2 linked regions of the Planctopirus limnophila DSM 3776 genome follow. The protein of the gene in region 1 binds, or shares a complex with, the protein of each later gene. Links are inferred from orthologs where the notes say so. Each region holds a gene or a part of one and is shown in the gene's direction. Other genes may lie near its edges. The genes, in order: hisH and hisF.

Region 1 (6,688 bases):
AATTGCCAGTATCACTTGTTCAGCTTCGCGAAACATTCAACATTCCGTCCCAATCTGTCTCAGGCGTCTCCGGTGCCCATTCATGAGTCCTTCTGATCGATCCTCACTGGACAGGAATTGCCGTCTGCTGTGTGGCAAATTCTGCAAATAAAGCCTGGACACTGTCAAATTTTAACGATCAGGCAAAGAGTAAGGATTGTTCGTCGTATAACGACTTTAGCCAAAGTGCCACCTGAATCGCTCGTGACGCCCGCAGAACCGTGAAATTCGGTTTACTCGGAATGACGATCCAGAACAGTGAGCAGCATTGTCCAGGGCCAGATGTGTGGACGATTGCCGAATGGAACTGAATTGACAGCTCGGGTGCCAGGTGTTGAGCACCTGCACGACGCCAAAATGGTCAATCTGCCTGGTCTGTCGCGAGGAGTGCTTCTGCAATGAAAAAGTCGTCAGGGATGAATGACTATCGTTGGTTATTGACATGCGCAGCCGGGGGCATGCTGGCTGCGGCAACTCCTGCCGATGCACAGATCATCAGGCCTGGGTTCTTGCCTCAAGGGCAGAAAAGTTCGCCGGCTCGAACAACGCCTTTGACCAAATCGGATGACGTCAACTCAAAGCAGCAGACGGCGACGATTCAGCAGCCCTCGCAAGCGGCCAAAATCATTCCAGTGGGAAACAACTCGATTCAGGAAGAGTTAGAAAAACTCTATCGGGAAAGTGGTCGGGAAATGCCGGCCATGACTCTCGAATCAGCTACCCAGCAAACCAGCCCGAATTATCAGCGGCCTGGACAAACGCCGGGAAGTTCCGTCGCTGCCCCTGCTGGATCTCAACCCGCTCCAGCGGCACCTGCGACAAACTGGTATGCTCCAGGAGCGGCTCCAGCAAATCTGCCGCCCTCTGGGACTCCTGCTGTGGCACCTAAGGCAGCGGCAACGGCTCAGCCTGCCCCTGCTCCATCAGGGAATGCTGTTTCGCGATTCTTTAAACGACTGACACCCGGTCGAAAAGAAACCACGCCTGCCAGCTCACAACCTCCTGTACCTCCGGGAGTCACACCTTCTTATTCTGCTTATCAGGCTCCGTCAGTACCACCTGCCGAGTTGATGACGAGTGATGAAGTCCCGCTCCCCTCTGCAGCACCGAGCCGACTGCCTGCCGTGATGGCTCCCCCCCAGATTCAAGCAGCACCTTTGGCTCCCACAACTCGTCCTGTGGTGACATTGCAACGCCCATTACCTGCTCCTCAAAGTCAAACTCTGGGGCAGGTTCCGGCGCAAGCTCCACCACAGGCTGCCCGGGTGAATCCTGTCCCTGCTCCAGTGCCCGCTCCTGTCGCTGCTTCCAGCATTCTGGCGGTTCCGCAAGGGTTATCGCAGACTGTTGCGCCACCGGTGATGGCACCCGTGGATTCGTATGCGATTCCTCCATCGCCAGCACCTCGCCAAGCATCAGTCGCGGCCCCTGTTCAGGTGCCAGCTGTTCAGCCACCAGCCACAACTCAAGTTCCAGTGACTGTCCAGGCACCAGTCATCACCACGCCACAGGCTACTGTGGCAAAGATCCCTGTTGTGCCTGCGATTCCCGCAGTTCCTACACAGCCAGTGCCTCAGGTCGTGGTGCAAACTCCGCCAATGCAAACGCCACCAGTGCAGAATGCGCCAGTCGCTGCTGAACCAGTGTTTTCAATGCCTGTCCCACTCGGCACATTACCAGCCCCTGTTGAACCGACTGTGCAAAATCCTGGACGGATTCCAGCCACTCCCAGCGCAGCACAAGCGGTGCAGCAGCCTGTGGTGACAGAGACCAGGATTCCTGTGAACCAGGCCGCAATTCCTGTCGTCAAACCCGTCGCACCTGCCGTCGAGGCAACTTCTCAAGCAACACCAGTCGCTCAACCGGCAGTGGCTGCAGGACTGGACGATTTCCCAGATCCGTTTACCGAAGTCTCCGAAGCCATGGCGGATCGCGGCTTGCGTCGGGCTGAACCAGCACCACAGACGGCGGCTGTTGCTCAAGGAACCAATTCTGCCGCGCCAGTAAATTCGACAACTCTCGCAGCTGCTCCTGTACAGGCTGTGCCAACGCAGAGCACCACCCTGTCGAACGCGCCTGTGTCGAACACACCTGTGTTGCCAGTGGAAAAAACTCTCGCAAGTCCTGCACCGGTGGCATCACAGGTCGCAACTCCTGCAGCGGCACCAATGGCAGATGAAGTGGCAGATCCCTTCGCGGGAGTCGCTTTACCGCCACCAAGCTTGCCTGCCGCAGCCATCGAGAAAGCACCTGCATTGGCTCCCTCCACAACGACTGCTAAGGAGGCCTTAAAGAATGTGATTCCTAAAAAGCCGGGAGAGCCAGCTCTGGAGGATTGGGAGCTGGAAGATCTGGCCGAAGAGGCTGCCGAACTCGCAGATGAAGCTCGAAAGGCGAGCGAAGCTGCCAAAACTTCAGCAAATCCAACGGATACAGCAACTCCAATTGGCCAACCTGCAATTCCAGTGTCACCTGTCGTTCCACCTGCTGGACGAGCTTTGGATTTGCCTCTGGATACGGCCAAAGATGCGCAGCCAGCGGTTCCTGCCCAGGCACCTGCCCAGTCTCCTTCTCTGGCACCGGCTTTAATGGTTCCTGCAGAAGTCCCTGCTCTGGCGATTCCGCCAGCGGCTGAGGCCGTGCCACCCGCAGCAATTCCCGCTCCGGCATCGCCACCAGCCACGCCACAGACAAAAGAAGTATTACCTGGAACTTTGGCCACAGCCGCTCCGGTAGTTCCAGCAACACCGGCAGTTCCCACAACTCCGGCTGCTCCTGTCCATGCAGCCGTGGCACCGGCTCAGCTTCCAGCGGATGCACAGAACGATCCACGCATGAAGCAGATTTTCGCTCGTGAAGGAGTTTCGGGATTGAAAGGGTTCTGCCCAGTCGCATTACGCGATCAACGCGAATTGAAGGATATTCAGCCACAATTTGCAGCCACCTATCGCGGGCAGAAATTCCAATTCTCATCGGCCGAAGCCAAAGCCCGGTTTGAACAGGAACCCACTCGCTATGCACCCGCTGCTTACGGTGCTGACGTGGTTGTTCTGGCGAATGCCAAAGATGTGGTGGAAGGATCGCTCGATCATGCGGCCTGGTACAAGGGCAAATTGTATCTGTTCAGTGATGCCGAATCGCATCGGCAGTTCGTGATTGATCCCGCGAAATATGCCTCACCTGCCGGGTTGGAATAACTGTCGAGATCACTCCTGCATTGACCTGAGCCCTTTGGGGCGAATCTGTCAGGATCGATCACCCCTTTGGCCGGACCCTGCGACCGGCTGAAGGGGTGATTTTTTTGTGGTCACTGCTCATTCAGAGAGAATGACCTGAACCTTCCGCTTTGTGAAAGATCACATCAGTGCGAAGTGAAAGGTATTTGGAGAAGCTCGCCACGATCCAGTCGCTTTACGCGCGAATTGCCGAAAGCGTATGGTGGTGTTCAGTCATGAGGCCATGGTGAGACCCGTGTGATTGATAAAGTCGCGAAAGACAGTGAAATGATCGGGATTGTCGATTATGGAATGGGGAACCTGAGAAGCGTCCAGAAGGGCTTCGAAAAGGTTGGTTCTACCGCCCATATTGTGAGTACGCCGGCAGAGATTGCTGCTGCTGATCGATTGGTTCTCCCCGGCGTGGGAGCCTTCCGCGATGCGATCAGCGAACTTAAGCGTCTCGATCTGATCCCTGCGATCAAGGAGCATATCGCAGCAGATAAGCCATTTCTTGGGATTTGCCTCGGCCTGCAAATGCTGTTTGATGTGGGATATGAAGACGGCGAATATCAGGGCCTGGGGATTTTTCGTGGCAGCGTACAGCGTTTCGCTTCTCGTGAAGGGCTGAAGATTCCTCACATGGGTTGGAATACCATTGAACTTAAGAAAGCTGTCCCGCAACTGACTGGTATCCCCTCAGATGCTACCTTCTATTTTGTCCACAGTTACTTTGTGGTTCCAGAAGATCCATCCATCATTGCGACAACCACGACACATGGTGAGAGTTTTGTGTCCTCTGTTTCGCGAGGAAATCTGCTGGCAACACAGTTTCATCCCGAGAAGAGCCAGAACGCCGGGCTCAGACTATTGAAGAATTTTGCTCGAGGTCTGGAAGGTCAAGTTTCTGCGGAAACTTCCGATAAGTTGCCAGCCATCTCCGCTCAATGATCTGATGCCTAATGGCAAAAATTGTCTCCGAATACCGGCCGGGAGATGAGGGAGTCTCTTCGGCCAACAGGTCTCCGAGATTGAAGATTCCTGGTCTTTGGTTGACTTCTTCTGGCGCAAGTTGATCTGTCTTTTGAGAATCAGTGTCTGTAGTGAAAGTGATGGGGATGGAAATTCTGCCGGCAATCGATTTGCGTGGAGGCAAATGTGTGCGACTTCGCCAGGGTGATTATGCCCTGGAGACCGTTTTTGGTGATGACCCGGTCGCCATGGCCCAAAAATGGGCAGCCACAGGTGCAGACCGGCTTCATCTGGTCGATCTTGATGGAGCGAAAGCCGGATATCCGGTGAATCATGAAATCGTGAGAGCGATTGTCAGTGAGCTGTCGATTCCCTGTGAGTTGGGAGGAGGTTTTCGTTCCGAGGAATCCGTGCGATTCATGCTGGAAGATGTTGGCCTGGACCGCGCGATTATTGGTACACAGGCACTCAAAGAACCGGCGTGGTTCAAATCGTTAGTGGAAAAGTATCCCGGGAGAATTGCCCTGGGATTGGATGCTCGCGATGGCAAAGTGGCCACGGCAGGTTGGCTCGAAGTCTCGGCCGTTTCGGCACTGGAATTAGCTTCGCAATTTGTCGATCTCCCGCTCGCAGCTGTAATCTATACCAACATTGCCAACGATGGGATGATGCAAGGTGTCGACGAAGGGACCATTGCCGACATGCAGCGTCTGGCCGATCTGGGCTTTTCCGTGATTGCTTCAGGTGGGGTGACGACTCTGGACGATGTGCGGCGTCTGGAGGCTGTTCATAAGCAGCAGCCCAATCTGGTCGGAGCAATTATCGGTCGCGCGATTTACGAAGGAACGATTCGCGTCGAAGAGGCGGTGGCTCTCACGCGCTGATTCGAGCGGTCTGATTCATGCCACTGGTGGAAGCTTATCCTCTGATACGGTGTGCGTGTCTTCGTGCGTGCGGAATTCGGGAAGCCGCCAGCGATATCGAAGAGCAGCCAGTCTCAGGATGAGAATCAAGGCGGAGGAGACGATGAGATTGACGGGGTTGGGCCCCTGCACCAAGTGAAGTGTCAGATAGCAGCAGGCACCGCAAAAGGCTGCTGTCGCGTACCAGTAGAAATCAATGCGGAAGATGCTGGGGAACTCGCTGCAGAGGACATCTCGAATAATCCCACCAGCGACTCCGCTGGTTACGCCCATCACAATGCAGATGATTCCCGCATGCCCCAGCGATAGCGTCTTGGATGTCCCCACGATAGCGACAAACGCCAGTCCAGCGGCATCGGCGAAGATCAGGAGCTTCAGGGGAGTTTTGCGGTAACGTGCCGTCACGAACATCAGGCACGATGCAACCACCACCGTGTAAACAAAATTCGGATCTTTCAACCAGAAGACCGGGACGTCGAGAATCAGGTCTCGTAGGGTCCCTCCGCCAGTCGCAGTGACCATTCCGAGCACCAGAATCCCGAACAGATCGACTCGCTTTCCCCTGCCGGCAAGCACACCAGCAATGGCCCCAAAAGCGACAGAAAGATGCTCAAGAAAATACAGAAACGACATAATGAAGTATCAGGGAACTCGTGGTCGATCAGGTTTGCGAACCGGGTCTCCCAGGTGGCATCCAGGTGGGGAGATCTTTAATCATCTGGCGGGCATTTTCACTCGTGGGGACTCCCCAATATTGGAAAAACGGCCCTAAATTGCGATTCACTTTACGTGAAAACCGCACCATCCACTGATCGCGTTTATCCATTTCCGATTTGGGGTGCTCGTCTTTCTGAAGCTTTTCGTATTCCAGGAAGACATCACGGAAGGGTTGCCAGCCGAATTGTTCCTTGAGTTGGATGTACATGGTCAGAGCCAGGAAAGGATCTTCCTGCCAGGTGCTGAATGGAGCACCGTTCATGACATATTTGCGTTCGCGATTGTCACGCTCAGGCTGTTGAATCGCATCGTGAGAAAAAGCTTTGGGTGTGAGGGTGTCAATGACATACAGAGGTGTGAGGTTGTTCGTCACTTCACCTGTCCCCTGGAAAGTCCAATCTCCCTTTTGGTGATTATGGCCTAACTCGTGATAGAAACCCCAACCCCCTTTGTTCTCAAGGAAATTGAGATCGACAACTTCGGGTGCCGAGGGATTTGTAAAGCACATGATGGGATAACCACTGTGCATGAACCCGGCACTGATCTGATCGTCGAACACAAAGCGCTCGGCATAAGGTCGATTTCTCGAAATTGAATAGAGATCTGCACAGGCATCGAGGACTGCGGCCCAGTGGTTCATGAGCTTATCTGGAAAATCGAGCTTACGGACGAGTTCGCTGGGCACCGTAATGACAAGGTGTCTCGTCTCCAGTTCGGCCCAGGGGGCGGGATAGTTACGAATGGTAAATCGCCAGTCGCTGATATCCGTTTCGCCATGCACAAAATAGGGTGCATCGACCACATTCGAAAACTCGACTTCAA
Region 2 (6,812 bases), 970 kb from region 1 along the record:
CCTCATCTGGTGGCTTCTCTCCCTCCTGCTCGGCCCCATCGCCACCTTTCTACTGGTGATCCTCGGGAAAGCCCGGCCATTCGTTTGAGGGTTGAATTTTACTTGGGAGTAATAACTTCGGGTGGCACGTCCCTGAGGTCTTCCGAAGGGCGTGGTTCTCAATTAATGGCGTCAAGTCGCGATCTCCGTCGGTTTCATTTGATGGGCCACTATTAAGTGAGGCCGTACCCTATTCCATAGGCAGATATGGAAATTCGATGCACATTCAAACCGATGCCGATGGCAAGCCTCTTTTCCGAAAACTCAGGAAGAGATTCGATCATCTCAGCCAACCCAGGGAACTCACTTTCTCATCCTATCGAGGCCACCAGTTCTTCTTGAAAAGGCGTCCCTGCGAATGGTTTGTGGAGTCACTTGAGGAGGGTCTGCATCAGGGGAATGTGGATCTCTGGTGCTGGGTGATAATGCCGGAGCACGTTCACCTGATCGTTTCGCCACGCGATCCCCTCCTGGAAGTCGGAACGTGGATTGGCCGAATCAAACAAATGTTTCGCGCAAAGCTGTTGCGTGGCTTAAATCAGAGGCTCCTCACTGGCTGGAGCATATCACTGTGAGGGAGGGGAACAGAAAGAAGCATCGATTCTGGCAACCCGGCGGTGGGTACGACCGCAATATCACCCACGAAACCACGCTGGAGTCGATGATCCAATACATTCATCTGAATCCCGTGCGGCGAGGACTCGTCAATCGGCCCGAGGAATGGGAATGGTCGAGTGCGGCTGAGTTTTCTGGCTTGCCTCCCAGTCATTTGCCGGTAGATCGGACTTTGCCTCATATCAAGTAAGGAGCCATCTGTCTTTAGATGAGCCGGCAGACCACGCCCTTCGGAGGACCTCAGAGCGTGCCACACATCGTCAGAGCTTACGAGCGATTTCCTCGAATGGCTGTCAACTTGCCAGAAGTGGACTTAGCTGCCATTCTTGTGCAGAAAATCGTTTCTTTCCGGGTGGTGCCATGCTTTATCAGCGAATTATTCCCTGTCTCGACGTGCATGCAGGACGCGTCGTGAAGGGTGTGAACTTTCTCAATCTGCAGGATGCGGGCGATCCCGTCGAAGTGGCTGCCCGATACGAGCGCGACGGGGCCGATGAATTGGTCTTCCTCGACATCACCGCCAGCCACGAGGAGCGAGGCATCATCCATGATGTTGTCCGCCGAACCAGCGAAGTCTGCTTCATGCCTCTGACCGTGGGCGGCGGCATCCGCAATCTCGACGACATCCGCACGCTGCTCCAGGCGGGTTGCGACAAGGTCTCGATCAACTCGGCAGCCGTCAAAGACCCCGAATTCGTACGGGCTGCCGCACTCAAGTTCGGCAAGCAGTGCATCGTCGTCAACATCGATCCCCGACGAGTCACGCAGCCCGATGGTTCCGTCAAGTGGGAAGTCCACATCAATGGCGGCCGCAAACCGACAGGTCTGGAAGCAGTCTCTTGGGCGAAAGAGGTTGAACGTCTGGGCGCTGGTGAGATTGTCCTCACTTCCATGGACGCCGATGGCACCAAGGACGGCTACGACTTTGAAATGACCCGCGCCGTGGCGGATGCCGTCGAAATCCCCGTCGTCGCCAGCGGTGGTGCCGGGCATCCCGAGCACTTAAGGCAGATTCTACAGGAGGGCCACGCCAGTGCCGCCCTGGCAGCCAGTATCTTTCATTATGGCACGCACCCCATCGGCGAAACCAAAGAGTACCTGCTCAAGCATGGTGTGCCCATCAGGCTGAATCAGCCCATTCCCTGATGATCCCGGCAAATGGAGTGGTTGAAGTCATCGCGAGCGTTGTAGACTTTAACCGTGAGTTCGATCGGCTTTCAGATGGCAAACTTTATCAAGTGTGAGGCAGTGCGATGTCTTACGGAAATCAGCCTCGGCGTCGTGGGTTTCGAGTTCAGATCCTGATTGGACTGGCGATTGCCGGGTTTGCTCTGGTGAGGTACTTCGCCAGTCTGGATGTGAACCCCGTGACGGGTGAACGCCAGTTTGTGGCGATGTCGCCTCAACAGGAATTGGCACTGGGCCAGCAATCGGCTCCAGAGATGGCGCGCGAAATGGGGGGCGTGGTTCCGCCCAATGACCCCAGAGCCGCCATGGTCCGGCAAGTGGGGCGAAAGCTCGTGGAATCTTCCAAAGCCAAAGACAGCCCCTGGCAGTTTCAATTTCATCTCCTGGCCGACCCGAAAACCATCAATGCCTTTGCACTCCCGGGCGGGCAGATTTTTATCACGATGGGGCTCTATTCTCGATTGGAGAACGAAGCTCAACTGGCGGGTGTCCTGGGGCATGAAATCGGCCATGTGATCAATCGACACAGTGCCGAGCATATGGCCAAAGGTCAATTAGGGCAGATGCTGGCCACAGCCGCTGGAGTCGCTGCCAGTGACGAAAACAGCAGTGGCAGAAATGCTCAGATGGCAGCCATGGTTGTCCACCAGATGCTGCAGATGAAGTACAGCCGGGGAGATGAATCCGAATCGGATGCGTATGGTCTGGTGGCAATGGTCGAAGCGGGGTACGACCCCTCGCAAATGCTGGGCGTCATGCGAATACTGGCGGAGGCCAGCCAGGGGAACCGTCAGCCCGAGTTTCTGGCTTCGCATCCGCATCCCGAAAGCCGGGTTCAACAAATCGAGGCCTGGCTCGAAAAGAATTATCCAAAGGGCGTGCCATCAAACCTCACCGATGGTGGTTCACTGAATTCTTAGTTGCTGGCCTGTGGCAACATGCACACTGTGCCGGGCTCATAGCCCGGGATGAGCATGCCCAATATCTCTGTAATTCATCCACAACATTGTCCCGCTGCATGCTTGCCCGGGGCTGCAAGCATGCCACGAAACTCTTGTCATTTTCTTAGGAAATGCGTTTCAAACCGATTGCGTCGTCAACCAGGGGAGTGGATTACCAGCCTTGGGAAGACGCAGCAGTTGGACGCTCGTAACAGCTGGATTTGCCTGCACTGCAGCGAGTGCTTCGGCAGAGGGTTCATTATCGAGATTCAGAATCGCCAGTGCCTCTCCACCCGGTTCATTCCGCTCGCGTCCGACAGCCATGTGGGCAATATTCACATTATGCTGACCACAGGCTGTACCGATTGTTCCAATAACACCCGGACGGTCAATGTGCCTGTAGAGCAGTAACGTTCCATCGAGATAAGCATCCAGATGGAACTGATTGACGCGAACCAGTCTGAGGAACTGACGACCGAAGATCGTGCCAGCAACACTGCATTCCCCTTCATCTGTGTAGACCGTGGCACTGATCATCGTCGAGAAATCGGAAACTTCCGAAGAGAGCGATTCCGTGATCTGGATCCCGCGCTCGTGAGCCAGCATCTCGGCATTCACAATATTGACGTTCTCGGCCAGTGCCGAAGAGAGCAGGCCGGCAGCAAAGGCGTTGGAAATCAGCTTGGTCTTTTTGGTCGCAGCTTCGCCACGGAAGGTCAGCTTGGCACTGCGGACACCACTCTTATTGAGCTGAGAGAGAACCACACCCAGTCTCAGACCCAGATCGAGATAAATTCGCATATCGGCCATCTCGGCAGAAGAAATCGGGGCCATGTTGACGGCATGGCGAACTTCGTGCCGCACCAGGAATCCAGCCATAATCTCGGCAGCTTCCACTGCCACCAGTTCTTGCGCTTCATCGGTCGAAGCGGCCAGGTGGGGAGTGCAGAGCACTTGCGGCAGTTTGAGCAGAGGATTATCCGGTGGTGTCGGTTCTTTCACGAAGACATCGAGAGCCGCTCCGCCGATATGCCCCGATTCAATCGCTTGTGCCAGCTCCGCTTCATTAATGATGCCGCCGCGGGCACAGTTGATGATGCGGACGCCTTTCTTCATTTTGGCCAGGCGTTCGGCTCCAATCAGGTTGGTTGTTTCAGGGGAGAGGGGCGTGTGCACCGTGAGGTAATCACACTTGGTGATCATCTCGTCGATATCACGGTACAACTCAATCCCCTGCTCGGCAGCACGTTCGACGGACATGAACGGGTCGAATCCGAGGACCTTCATTTCCAGACCCATGGCTCGACGGGCCACCGCCAGGCCAATCCGGCCCAGCCCGACGATCGCGATCGATTTTCCTGCCAACTGGGTGCCAGTGAAGCTCTTGCGATCCCAGACACCATCCCGAAGTTTGGAGGCTGCAGGAGCGATATTGCGGGAAAGAGCCATCATCATGGCAATGGTATGTTCAGCCGTGCTGGTGGTATTACCGGCCGGCGTATTCATGACCACAATGCCTTCGCGCGTGGCCGCAGGAAGGTTGATGTTATCGGTCCCGACACCAGCCCGCACAATGGCTTTCAGCCGCGGCTGATCCTTGAGGATCTCCGGGGTGAGCTTGGTCTCACTGCGGATGATAATGCCATCGGCGTCGTGAAGTGCGACACGAACTTCGTCGGGGGTGAGCCCTTTACGGAGATCGACTTCGATGCCGGGAGTTTCTTTGAGAATCTTCAGGCCAGCGGGAGACAAATTGTCAGTGATCAGAACTCTGTACATGAAACCACTCTAGTAAGGTAAAGAGGCACTCAGGGTGCCGGGATAATTCAAAAATGGCGGAGATTCAATGTTGTGCGTCAGCCCTGCAAGTATTGATCTGAGAGGGTTGCCCGTTCAAAAATTGATCATTTTGTCACAGCATAGCCCCATGGCCGTTGACATCAAGTCGCCATGGGTGACAAATGTATATTCTTGTGGTCGCTGTTCGAGTCTGCGGAAGGTGTTGCGAGAGCTTTCGCGTGGCAGGTCAGGAAGTTAAGGCTCATAGATTGTCACAATTTCAGGAGATCTTCAGGAAACGAAAGGTTCACTGATCTGGTATAGTGCTGAAAAGGGAATTTGCTGAGAAGAAATTGACTGACGGAGACCTTGTAACGTGACATCGGCTGCTCTCATGTCTGCAGGAACCGATTCGGGCTATTTGCGCGATCCGGATGTGCAGCTCATGCTCCGTGCCAAGCAGGGAGATGATGCTGCCTTTTCGCAGTTGGTGGCGGCTTATCAGGATCGCCTTGTCGGGATTCTGCATCATCTGGTTCAAGATCAGCAGACGGCGGAAGATCTGGCCCAGGAAGTTTTTCTAAGAATTTATCGCGCTCGCGAAAGCTATGTCGCGACGGCGAGGTTTTCGACCTGGCTGTTCAAAGTCGCCAATAATCTGGCCAGTAACTCCCGCCGGAACAAAGGTCGGCGAAAAGAAATCTCGCTCGCGGGGAATGAATCCGGTTCCATGGGCAGTCGCCCGGAAGAACAACTGGTCGTCGAGAAATCGGCACTCATGCCAGCCCGGCAACTCGACAAAGCCGAACTGCAGGCCGCTGTGCGTGCCGCCATGGAACAACTCAACAGCCGGCAGCGCATGGCTGTCCTGCTCCATAAATTCGAAGGTATGAGCTACGCCGACATTGCCGAAACCATGGATCTCACTCAGCCAGCCGTGAAATCACTCCTGGCCCGTGCCAGAGAGAACCTGCGCGAATTTCTCGAACGGTATGTTTCGTAAGGTTTTTGGATCAACAGGGTTGGTTTTCTGTCCGTAACAACACCTACGGTCCTTAGCAGTCATTAGTATGAATGCTCACGGGGTACGCGTGGAGTTTTCTTTCTGCTGGCCCCGCTTGCCCAATCGTTAGGCGAAGGTTCGCGCGAGTTCTATGCGAACGAATGTCAATAGAAAATGGATGAGTCCCTCGACCTATGTGCGAGAGGTCAAATGGCACCGCTTTGTGCCCATCAGAGAATGCTAAAGTCTGATTTGCTTGGGGTGATGAAGCATGCACATGAGCCCTTAAGTCATGTTCTCAACTTCCAGTCGCCATCACTGATGGTCATCGAGTCTTTTGGGCGCGAATATTGCTATTGTGTGTGGAATCTGGAATCGCCAATTTCCTTCTTCGATATCAAGGGTTCGAGTAATGCTGGGGAGGATTCACAAACATGGTTTCACACTCATTGAGTTATTGGTTGTCATTGCGATTATCGCGATTCTGATCGCACTCTTACTTCCTGCTGTGCAACAGGCTCGTGAAGCGGCCCGTCGGACGCAGTGTCGAAACAATCTCAAGCAACTGGGTCTGGCGCTGCACAATTATCATGATCAGGCCAACGCATTCCCACCCGGTTGGATTGGCACCAATGCAGCGGGAACTTCATATTCTGGATGGGGCTGGAATGTCATGATCCTGCCGCAGTTGGATCAGGCACCGCTCTACAACGTCCTTTCGCCGCGTTTTTCATCATCGTTTCCCTATCCGGGAGCGATTGGATTGCCAGCTGTCACCACAGCGATGTCCGACGCCCTGAGGACACCTCTGGGGGCCTTGCGCTGTCCATCGGATGTGGGTGGCCCGACCCTTTCAAATGGCAATGTTCGCATGGCCGATAATTCCGCGGTGGAAGATCAGGGCGTCAACTTCGGCCGATCCAACTATCCCGCCGTTGCTGGCACCTTTTTTTCCGGAGGAGTGGCGGCCGGTATTTCGGATGCAGCAATTCCCACATTCGCAACCTACCGTGGAACTTTCACTGAGAACAGTCGAACAGGACTGCGTGATATGACGGACGGTTCAAGCAACGTGTTGCTCGTTGGCGAACGCTATACCCCCTCCACAAATGCTTTGGACGACGACGGTCACGCCCCATGGGCCGGAGTGCTCAACCGGTCAACGGTTGAGGGCCGGGCGACTATTGGCGATACGTGGTTTCGTCTCAACAGCCAACTCACTAATTCCAACCGGGGCTGGACGCCGG

The links.
Region 2: the proteins of hisH (region 1) and hisF are in contact, whole or in part, in a crystal structure (PDB 6RU0), measured with the Thermotoga maritima proteins. The link is inferred for Planctopirus limnophila DSM 3776 from one-to-one orthologs. Residues at the interface, in WP_004080484.1 of Thermotoga maritima: Asn15, Arg18, Arg22, Arg117, Leu118, Pro119, His120, Met121, Gly122, Trp123, Asn124, Asn134, Gly135, Tyr136, Tyr138, Val140, Tyr158, Glu180, Lys181, Ser182, Ser183, Lys184, Ile185; in WP_004080486.1 of Thermotoga maritima: Met1, Leu2, Ala3, Arg5, Ser40, Glu41, Asp45, Glu46, Ala70, Glu71, Ile73, Asp74, Ile75, Pro76, Phe77, Asp98, Lys99, Ser122, Gln123, Glu161, Thr195, Leu196, Asn247, Arg249, Glu251.

Annotation. Positions count from the first base shown.
Region 1 is NC_014148.1:2,695,949-2,702,636, reverse strand. Bases 2,591-5,373 are described here. They hold hisH (imidazole glycerol phosphate synthase subunit HisH), read left to right. Parts: upstream 2,591-3,542; coding sequence 3,543-4,205; downstream 4,206-5,373. Other genes in these bases: PLIM_RS10725 (trimeric intracellular cation channel family protein), read right to left, coding at 5,126-5,373; hisA (1-(5-phosphoribosyl)-5-[(5-phosphoribosylamino)methylideneamino]imidazole-4-carboxamide isomerase), read left to right, coding at 4,373-5,110; PLIM_RS10740 (hypothetical protein), read left to right, coding at 2,591-3,236. Also shown: more of PLIM_RS10740, read left to right, coding at 438-2,590; more of PLIM_RS10725, read right to left, coding at 5,374-5,782; PLIM_RS10720 (M60 family metallopeptidase), read right to left, coding at 5,811-6,688. UniProt on the Escherichia coli protein: IGPS catalyzes the conversion of PRFAR and glutamine to IGP, AICAR and glutamate. The HisH subunit catalyzes the hydrolysis of glutamine to glutamate and ammonia as part of the synthesis of IGP and AICAR.
Region 2 is NC_014148.1:3,660,714-3,667,525, reverse strand. What follows is about bases 1-2,907. They hold hisF (imidazole glycerol phosphate synthase subunit HisF), read left to right. Parts: upstream 1-1,014; coding sequence 1,015-1,800; downstream 1,801-2,907. Other genes in these bases: PLIM_RS14530 (M48 family metalloprotease), read left to right, coding at 1,908-2,762; PLIM_RS14540 (hypothetical protein), read left to right, coding at 524-844; PLIM_RS24590 (hypothetical protein), read left to right, coding at 1-88. Outside these bases: serA (phosphoglycerate dehydrogenase), read right to left, coding at 2,922-4,562; PLIM_RS14520 (RNA polymerase sigma factor), read left to right, coding at 4,957-5,565; PLIM_RS14515 (DUF1559 domain-containing protein), read left to right, coding at 5,978-6,812.